Regions from separate parts of the Pseudoduganella aquatica genome, predicted to be linked through region 2. Evidence: riboswitches for the same ligand, from Rfam matches in the RefSeq annotation. Region 2 holds a riboswitch; each other region holds the start of a gene.
What was found. A riboswitch is a leader RNA that binds a small molecule or an ion and turns the genes downstream of it on or off. The one in region 2 is predicted to bind cobalamin.
Positions count from the first base shown of each region.

Region 1: another riboswitch for cobalamin. It lies ahead of KT882_RS21130 (CoA-acylating methylmalonate-semialdehyde dehydrogenase); the one in region 2 lies ahead of KT882_RS30440 (TonB-dependent receptor plug domain-containing protein).
Region 3: another riboswitch for cobalamin. It lies ahead of KT882_RS02295 (cobaltochelatase subunit CobN); the one in region 2 lies ahead of KT882_RS30440 (TonB-dependent receptor plug domain-containing protein).

Region 1 covers NZ_CP086370.1:4,735,684-4,738,951, forward strand. Annotated here, with positions in the region: gene KT882_RS21125 (serine hydrolase domain-containing protein) at 1-1,012, shown strand, start outside; cobalamin riboswitch at 1,043-1,259, shown strand; gene KT882_RS21130 (CoA-acylating methylmalonate-semialdehyde dehydrogenase) at 1,409-2,914, shown strand; gene KT882_RS21135 (acyl-CoA dehydrogenase family protein) at 2,925-3,268, shown strand, end outside.
Region 2 covers NZ_CP086370.1:6,812,822-6,816,089, forward strand. Annotated here, with positions in the region: gene cobT (nicotinate-nucleotide--dimethylbenzimidazole phosphoribosyltransferase) at 1-400, shown strand, start outside; gene KT882_RS30430 (adenosylcobinamide-GDP ribazoletransferase) at 413-1,195, shown strand; gene KT882_RS30435 (histidine phosphatase family protein) at 1,195-1,770, shown strand; cobalamin riboswitch at 1,776-2,004, shown strand; gene KT882_RS30440 (TonB-dependent receptor plug domain-containing protein) at 2,071-3,268, shown strand, end outside.
Region 3 covers NZ_CP086370.1:509,169-512,436, reverse strand. Annotated here, with positions in the region: gene KT882_RS02295 (cobaltochelatase subunit CobN) at 1-1,318, opposite strand, end outside; cobalamin riboswitch at 1,386-1,603, opposite strand; gene KT882_RS02290 (hypothetical protein) at 1,817-3,268, shown strand, end outside.

The sequences.
Region 1 (3,268 bases), 2.1 Mb from region 2:
GTTGGCGCTGAGGCTGGGCGCACCGTTGAAAAGCGTCAGCTACAAGCTGCCCGGAGAAAGCGCCGCTGCGACGCTGGACGACTATCTCGGCAAATTCTGCACCACCGGCTTGCTGATACTGAAGGACCGCGACATCGTCTTTGAACGCTACCTGCAAGGCGGCGGCGCCGCCGACAAACTGCTGTCCGCATCCATGTCCAAAACGGTGCTGGCCCTGCTGGTCGGCATCGCGGTCTCGGAAGGCAAGCTCTCGCTCAGCGAACGCGTGGACGCGGTACTGCCCGACTTCAAGGACAGCGCCTTCGCCCCGGCCACCGTGGAAGACCTGCTGCGGATGACCTCGGGCGCCGCCCTGGTCAATTCATTCGAACCCGGCGCCGAAGCGGATAACCGCGCCACCAATCCCATGGTGTCGCCACGGCAGAACGTGCGCGACTACCTGCGTGGCAAGCGCGAACGCTCGTCGGCGCCCGGCACGCAGTTCCAGTACAACGGCGCGCAGACGGCCATGCTGGGAGCCATGCTGCGCCAGCGCGTCGGCATGGATCTCACCAGCTACCTGGAGCAGAAGCTCTGGATCCCCATGGGCGCGGAAAGCAGCGCGCACTGGATCAAGAACCAGAACGGCGAAGAAGGCGTGCAAGGCCAGTTCGCCGCCACCTTGCGCGACTACGCCCGGCTGGGCTACCTGGTGATGAATCAGGGCAGGATCGGCGATAAGCAGGTGGTGCCTGCGGACTGGATCGCAGCCATGACCGCGCTCCGCCCGGACAAGCCGCAGCCGCCCAGGCCGCCCTACTACGGCCTGCATACCTGGATTCCGCAGGCGGCCGGGGGCAGATCGTTTTTCTGGGGGACGAACGGGCAAAACATCTTCATCGATCCGCTGGCCAGGGTGATCATCGTCCATACCGGCAATTCACCCAAAGCGGAGTTTGACGGCAACCGCCATCTGTTCACCCTGCGCGACGCCATCGTGCGCAGCTTGAAGTCCCCGGCAAGCGATAAATGAAATTACGTTAACGTAAACGTCAATTGTTATGCTAATCTTTATTTAACAGGTGCGCCGGGCAAATTCTTGTCCGGCGTTAAACGGGAAAGTGGTCGGCGCGCTCGATGCGGTGCGCCCCCAAGCCCCTGCTGCCTCCGCAACGGTAGGCAAGTGCGGCTGCTTCATCCATGCCACTGGTCCACGAGACTGGGAAGGCGAAGCAGCAAGACTTGCAAGCCCGGATACCGGCCTGTTGATCTTCAGCGCCGCCCGCTCCATGGCGGCGCCGGGTCTGGCCACGTGCGGAAGGCGCGTGGCGGGTGCCGCGCGGCGCAAGACGCCGTCCGGCTTACTTTTGCAGACTGGCGGCGCAACACGCGCAATGACGCACGCGCCGCCCATCAAGGAAGACACACCATGGCTACTGCTATCCCTACCGTCAAACTCCTCATCAACGGCGCCCTCGTCGAGTCGCGCACCGAGCACTGGAGCGACGTCGTCAACCCCGCCACCCAGGAAGTGATCGCGCGCGTGCCGCACGCCACGCCGGACGAAATGGCGCAAGCCGCCGCCGCCGCGAAAGCCGCTTTCCAGACCTGGCGCAAAACGCCCATCGGCGCGCGCGCCCGCATCTTCCTCAAATACCAGGCGCTGATACGCGAACACATGGCGGAACTGGCCGCCCTGCTCACCGCCGAGCAAGGCAAGACCCTGGCCGACGCCGAGGGCGACATCTTCCGCGGCCTGGAAGTGGTGGAGCATGCGGCCAATATCGGCCAGCTGCAGATGGGCGAACTGGCCAGCAACGTGGCCGGCGGCGTGGACACCTACACCGTGCACCAGCCGCTGGGCGTGTGCGCCGGCATCACGCCGTTCAACTTCCCCGCCATGATCCCGCTGTGGATGTTCCCGATGGCTATCGCCTGCGGCAACACCTTCATCCTCAAGCCGTCCGAGCAGGACCCGATGGTGACCATGCGCTTGGCCGAACTGGCGCTGCAAGCCGGCATTCCGCCTGGCGTGCTCAACGTGGTGCACGGCGGCGCGGACGTGGTCAACGCCATTTGCGACCATCCGGACATCAAGGCCGTCTCCTTCGTCGGCTCCACCACGGTGGGCACGCACGTGTACCAGCGCGCCTCGCTGGCGGGCAAGCGTGCGCAGTGCATGATGGGCGCGAAGAACCACGCCATCGTGCTGCCGGACGCGCACCGCGAGCAGACCCTGAACAACCTGGCCGGCGCCGCCTTCGGCGCGGCGGGCCAGCGCTGCATGGCGCTGTCGGTGGTGATCCTGGTCGGGGAGGCGCAGCAATGGCTGCCGGAGCTGGTGAAGAAAGCGCAGACGCTCAAGATCAGCGCCGGCGCGGAACCGGGCGCCGACATCGGCCCGCTGATCTCGCGCAAGGCCAAGGCCCGCGTGCAGCAGCTCATAGGCCAGGGCATAGAGGAAGGCGCCAAGCTGGAGCTGGACGGGCGCGGCCCCGTGGTGCCCGGCTACGAGAACGGCAACTTCGTCGGCCCCACCGTGTTCTCCGGCGTCACGCGCGAGATGGCAGTCTACAAGGAGGAAATCTTCGGCCCCGTGCTGTGCGTGATGCACGCCGCCAGCCTGAAGGAAGCCATCGCCATCATCAACGCCAACCCGAACGGCAACGGCACGGCGCTGTTCACGCAGTCCGGCGCGGCGGCCCGCACTTTCGAGGAGGACGTGGACGCCGGCCAGGTCGGCATCAACGTGCCCATCCCGGTACCGGTGCCGCTGTTCTCCTTCACCGGCTCGCGCGGCTCCAAGCTGGGCGACCTTGGTCCCTACGGCAAGCAGGTGGTGGCCTTCTACACCCAGACCAAGACCATCACCGCGCGCTGGTTCGACGACGCGGCCGTGACAGCGGGCGTCAACACGACCATCTCGCTCAAGTAAGGAGGCCGTCATGGACTTCGAACTGAACGAGGACCAGCGTGCCTACCAGGACGCCGCGCGCCAGTTCGCCGCGCGCGAAATGGCCGGGCAGGCGGCGCGCTGGGACGCCGAGGGCATCTTCCCGCGCCAGACCATTGCGCATGCGGGCGAGCTGGGTTTCTGCGGCCTGTACGTGCCGCAGGCCATGGGCGGCCTGGGCCTGTCGCGCCTGGACGCCACCGTGGTGTTCGAGGAGCTGGCGCGCGCCTGCCCTTCCACCACGGCCTATCTCACAATCCACAACATGGCCAGCGCCATGATCGCGCAGTGGGCGCAGCCCGAAGTGCGGGAGGAATGGATAGGGGACCTGGCCTC
Region 2 (3,268 bases):
AGCGGCGGCCGAAAAACATGCCGGCACCACCGCGCCGCTGGAAGCGCTGGCGGCGTTTGGGGGATTCGAGATCGCCATGATGGCGGGCGCCATGCTGAAGGCGGCCGAGCTGCGCAAGGTACTGCTGATCGACGGCTTTATCGTCACCAGCGCGCTGCTGGTTGCGGCGCGCCTGCAGCCTGCGATTCTCGACTACTGCGTGTTCGCGCACTGCTCCGACGAAAGCGGCCATAAGCTGATGCTGGAGAACCTGGGCGCGCGTCCGCTGCTGAACCTGGGCCTGCGCCTGGGCGAAGGCACCGGCAGCGCGCTGGCCCTGCCGCTGCTGCATGCGGCGGTGAATTTCGTGAACCAGATGGCGACCTTTGAGTCGGCTCAGGTCAGCGAGAAGTCAGAGTAAATCCGCGCCGCCATGCATCAGCTCCGCCTGTTCTTTATCGCGCTGCAGTTCTTCACGCGCCTGCCCATTCCGCGCTGGGTGGGCTTTGAGCCATCCTGGCTGCACCATGCGTCGCGCTACTTCCCGCTCGTGGGGCTGGTGGTGGCGGCCATCGCTGCGGCGGTGTATGCGGCGGCGGCTTGGGTCTTTCCCGCTCCGGTGGCGGTGCTGCTGGCGACGGCGGCCGGCATCTACGCCACCGGCGCCTTCCATGAAGACGGCTTTGCCGATATGTGCGACGGCTTTGGCGGCGGCATGACGCCCGAGCGCGTGCTTGAGATCATGAAGGACTCGCGCATAGGCGCTTATGGCGCCATCGGCACCATCTGCCTGCTGGCGGTGAAGTGCACGGCGCTGGCCATGCTGCCGCCCGCCGTGGCGGTGGCCGCGCTGTTCCTTGCGCATCCGCTTTCCCGGCTAGCCGCCACCTCGCTGATCTGGCGCATGGAATACGCGCGCGCCGAGGGCAAGGCCAAGCCCATGGCGCAGGAAATGAGCGGTGCGGAATTCAGCATTGCGTGCGCCTGCGCCGCGCTGCCTGCGGCGCTCATCGGCTGGATGGGATGGCTGCCCTGGCTTTCCATAGGCGCGGCAACGCTGGCGGCGCTGGCCGCCGCCGTCTGGCTGGGCCGCAAATTCAAGCGCCGCATCGGCGGCTATACGGGCGACTGCCTGGGCGCGGTGCAGCAACTTGCCGAAGTGCTGATCTATCTCTGCGTGCTGGCCGGGCTGGGCCACGGCGGATGGCAAGCTTGATGCGCCTGATCCTGGTACGCCATCCGCAACCGCTGGTGGCGCCGGGCGTTTGCTACGGCAGCAGCGACCTGCCAGCAGCGCCGGACGATATCGTGCGCGTGCACACCGCGCTGCTGGCCAGCGCCAGCATTCCTCCCGGGACGCCTGTCTACGCCAGTCCTTTGCAGCGCTGCGCTGTGCTGGCAGGCCGCCTTGGCGCCCATACGCTGGACGCGCGCCTGGCCGAAATGGATTTCGGCGCCTGGGAGCTGCGCAGCTGGGACGATATTCCGCGCGCCGAGGTGGATGCCTGGGCGGCGGACCTCGCGAACTACCGTCCCGGTGGCGGGGAAAACGTGCTGCAAGTGGCGGCGCGCGTGGCGGCGTTCAGGGCGGAGCTGCTGGACCAGCGCCAGCACGAGGACCAGCATCCGCAATCCGCCATCATCTGCCATGCCGGCACCATCCGCGTGCTGATGGCGCTTGAAGCGGGCCTGAAAGCCGGCCTCCCTCTCGACGAAATCGCGCTGCGGGCCGCCGCCGCGCCGCACAAAATCGCTTACGGCGAAACTGTCATTTTGGAAGCTGTCGCCTGAAGCCGATATAATGGCGGCGTTTTGGTGCCCGCGCGCATGTCCATGCGCGCAGTTAAACGGGAAACACGACGCCGCTCCCCACAAGGAAAACGGCCAACGTGTGCTGCCCCCGCAACGGTAAACAAGTGTCGCCCACAGCGACAAGCTGCCTCCTTAAGACCACTGTGCTTTGCATGGGAAGGTGAGACAGTTCAACTTGCGAGCCCGGATACCGGCCAAAGCAGGTGGATGCGCTGCGCGCATCTGTTCAATCCAGCCCACGGGGAAGTAGGCTGGTTGCATACTATACAAAGAAATAATATGAGCTCTCCTGTAATCCGGCATGCGGCCGCCACGTCGCTTGCGCTGGCTATTCCTATGGCCGCCTCGATGACTGTTGCCGCGCCTGCCCACGCCCAGACCATCACCCCAGACAGCGTGATCGTCACCGCCACCCGCTCGCCGCAGCTGCAGCGCGACGTGCTGAGCGACATCGTCACCCTGGGCGCGGAAGAAATCGCGCGCTCCGGCGCCGGCTCCATCACCGACCTGCTGCAGCGCCAGCGCGGCATCGAGATCTCCCGCAACGGCGGCCCCGGCACCAATTCCAGCGTGTTCCTGCGCGGCGCCAACGCCAACCAGACCGTGGTGCTGGTGGACGGCGTGCGCATCGGCTCCCTGTCGTCCGGCACGGCCAGCTGGTCCGGCATTCCGCTGCAGGCGATCGACCGCGTTGAAATCGTCTACGGCCCCATGAGCTCCCTGTATGGCGCCGACGCCATAGGCGGCGTCATACAGATCTTCACGAAAAAGGGCGCAGGCCCGCAGACCGTGTCGGCCTCGCTCGGCGCCGGCAGCGACAAGACGCGCAAATTTGACGCCAGCATCTTCGGCGCCACCGCAGGCGACAACAGCTTCAGCTACGCGCTCAGCGCCGGCAAGGAAAAATCGGACGGCTTCTCCGCCACCAAGCCTGGCAGCACCAGCTACAACGCCGACGACGATGGCTACGACCGCGTAAGCACCTCCGGCCAGTTCGGCTTCCAGGTCGCCAAGGGCCATGACCTGGGCCTGGTTTTCCTGAACAGCCGCACCGACGGCCAGTTCGACAGCGGCGCCAGCCGCTACGACACGCGCAGCCAGACCAAGCTGTCCAACATCGGCGTGTTCAGCAAGAACCAGCTGGCAGCCAACTGGCACAGCACCGTGCAAGTGGCCAAGGCAGAAGACACCTCGGTCTCCGACACCGGCGTGGCCAGCGCCTACAGCCGCATCGAAAGCAAGCAGACCGACGCCACCTGGCAGAATGACATCCGCATCGGCGAAGACACCCTGCAAGTGCTGTTCGGCCACCGCGAAGAAGAGGTGGTGTCCGGTACCACGCCTGCGCTGGGCAAGGTCCGCAAGACCGATTCCTACGCCGGCGCCTACAGCCTGAAGCGCGGCGCGCACCTGGCCACGTTCGGCCTGCGCGCGGACGACAGCTCGCAGTACGGCACCAAGACCACCGGCTCGGCCG
Region 3 (3,268 bases), 550 kb from region 2:
CCTTCATCGCATTGAGCATGTCGAACAGCGAGGCCGGCACGTCCAGATTATCCGCGCCGATGTTCTGGCGGCCCGGCGGGTGGTTGTAATAGATCAGCGCCACGCGCTTGTCGCGGTTGGCCTTCACGCGCAGCGCCAGCCAGCGGCTCACGCGCGCGCCCAGGCGCCCGGCTTCGTCGGCCAGCACCACCGGCGGACGGTTTTCTATGCCGGTCTGCTTGTCGCGCTGCGGCTGGCCCAGGGCCGCCACCACGATGGGCTGGCCTATGCCCTGCAGCTCCGGCAGCGCCACGCGGTACTGCACCGAGTCCGGCGGCAGGCCGTCCGGCGACAAGCGCCATTGCACGGCGCTACGGTCGGACAGGCGGATGGCCTTGAAGACCGGCACATTGAGCCGCTTGAACGCTTCGGTGACCGCTTCTCGCCCTTCGGCCGCGCCCACCACAAAGTCCTGCAACACCACCAGCGCCGCCGGCTGGGCCGGTGCGACCAGCTCGGGCAGGCGCTCCAGCGCCTCGCGCGAGGCGCCGCCCCAGCGCGTGAGCACCTGCACGCAGGGCTGGCCGCGCTGTTCAATCTGCCGGCACACGGCGGCGGGAACCACGCTATCCATATTGGACAGGTCCAGCACCACCACGGTGGGCTGCGCCTTCAGGCCGAGCTGCGCAGCCTTGCCCCAGGCCTGCGCATCGGTCAGCTCGCGCTGGCCCACGCGCACGCGCAGCGTTGGTTCAGGCTGCGGGTCCGCAAGCTTCATGGCCGGATTGAGAAGATGCGCGAACAGCGCCGCCGTGTTGTCCACGCCGCCCGCCTGCCAAACCTGGCGCGCCGCCAGCCAGCGGCTCGCGGCGGGGTCGGCCTGCGCGGCTTTCAGGGCGGCGGGCGGCGGCGCTTCGGAGGACAGTTCGCGCAGCGTGTCCGGCGAAAAGGCCTGCAGGCTGGCACGCCCGTCGCGGCTCATCAGGCTCAGGCTCGCTTCGCCATTGAAGGCCAGCACGGCGGTCTGCGCGCGGAGGTTGCGCGGCAAGGCGTCCTTCAGGCGGCGCGCGGGGTCGCCGAACAAGGACACGGCCAGCACGCTGTCGGCCTGCTTGATCCAGAGGCCGGCGTCTCGTTCGCTGGCGGCCATCCACTGGGCCGGCGTGCGCAGCACGATGCGGTCGCCGGGATGGCTGGCCAGATGGCGGTGCGCGGCCTCGATGGCGGCCGGCGCGGCGCGCTCGGTGACGATGGCGAACAGATTGGCCGCAGGCGCGTGCGCACAAGCGCAGGCGCACAGCAGCGCTGCGGCTAGCCGCAGGAGTATGGAAGTGCCCAATTTGAACTTTAGCAGTGACTGCGCGCCAGGCGCGCAGGAAAACAGGAAAAACCACACCCCGGGTTTTGCACAATCTTCGTGACTGGCCGGTCTTCTGGCTGGCCTTCATCCTTCCCTGACCCTGCCTTCCCGTGCAATGCACAGTGGCGTTCGGTCAAAGTCGTCAGGCTTACAGCAGCGGGGGCTGCGCCGGACTGGCCCGCAATGAAAATCGCGCGCGTCACCGGCTTCCCGTTTCACCCTCCAGCCGACAAGCGGGAGGGCACCATTCACGTAATGCCGCGATTCTACCGTACCCGGCGTCTACATTGAACAAATTTGAGCAAGGTCATGAAACCCCTTCGTCGCGCTGGACGCGCGCGACCATGCGCATTATGGTTTTTGCACCGCATGGAAAAGGTAGGCCATGAAACCGTCCACTTGCAGCGCCATCGCCCCGCCCGGGGCGGAGATTGAACCGGCCGCAAACTGGCCCACCCTGCTGGCGGTGGCCGTGTTTTGGCCGTCCTGCTACAGGGCCACTGGCTGGCCCTGGGCCTGCTGCGCAGCTATCCTTCCGCCACGCTGCTGGCGCTCTTGGCCGTGCTGGCCTTCTGCATTGCGGCGTCCGGCATGACCTACGAAGCGGCGCCCCGGCCGCTGCGCACGCTCATGCGCGGCCTGGGCATTGCCTGCGGCCTTTACAGCATCCTGCTCTACCCTTCGGTCCCGGCGATTGCGCATGACTTCAATGGCTGGAGCCAGTTCATGCTGTCCGCCGCATGGCTAAGCGCGGGACTGGCGGCGCTGCTGGCCATGCAACGCCCGGCCTGGCTGCTGTACTGCGGCTTCTACGTCTACTGGATCAAGCATGCGGCGGGCTATATCACCGGCTTTCCCTACGAGACGCTGCTCGACGTCTATCCGCTGATACAGCTGCCGGCCTACCTGGCCGTATCGCTGCTTGCGCTGGAGCTGGTCAAGCGCGCATGGCCTGCGTGCCGCAAGCACCTGGCTGGCGCGGCGCCCTACTGGACCGTGCTGTTCATCGCCATCGCCATGCAGGCCGCGAACTATTTCTATTCCTCGCTGGCCAAGGGCAACCTGGATGGCGGTGTGCTGGACTGGGTGCTGAACAACGAAAACCGCAACATCTATCACATCGCGCTGCATAACAAGCAGCTGCTATGGGGCGACTGGACGGCGCTTACCGGTGCGGTGTCCAGCCTGCTGCAGCTGGTGGGGCGGCCGTTCGCGGTGGGCGTTTTCCTGATCCAGCTGTCGGCCATACTGGTGTTCTCCAACCGGCGCCTGCTGCTGCTGCAGTTCGCCTTGTTCGACCTGATGCATCTCGGGATTTTTGTCCTGGTCGGCGCGAATTTCTGGACCTGGTTCATGGTGAACCTGTCCATCATCGCTGCGGCGTCGCAGCTGCCGCGCAGCGCGTTCAACTGGCGCACGGGCGCCGCGGGCGCGCTCGCCATTGCGCTGTCGCCGCTGTTCGCGCATGTCGCCAGGCTGGGCTGGTATGACAGCCTGGCCGTCAACGAAGTGTATTTTGAAGTGATGCAGAAGGACGGCGGCACAGCGCGGGTGCCGTCGACCGCGTTCGGCTTTTATTCCTATCCGATAGCGCACATGAGCTTTGGCCTGCCGCCGGGGAACTACCTGCCCACGGCCACCAACGGCGGCACCTTGTCCTCCGCCGTGTTGCGCCAGTCCTACCGCTGCGATTTCAGCAGTTCGGCGCCCGCTGCAGGCGCGGCCTGGAACGGCGCGGCGCTGTCGGCCTTTATCCGGGGCTTTCACCGCCAGGTGCTCGGCAAGACGGGGCCGGACGGGCGCTGGTCGAACCAGCTCTACCCCCATCATTTCTGGAGCGCGCCGTCGGTGGAGCATGCATTTGCGGGCGTCGACATGCGCAGCGTGGACGCGTATCGGCTGGTGGTAGAGTCGGTATGTCTCGACCCG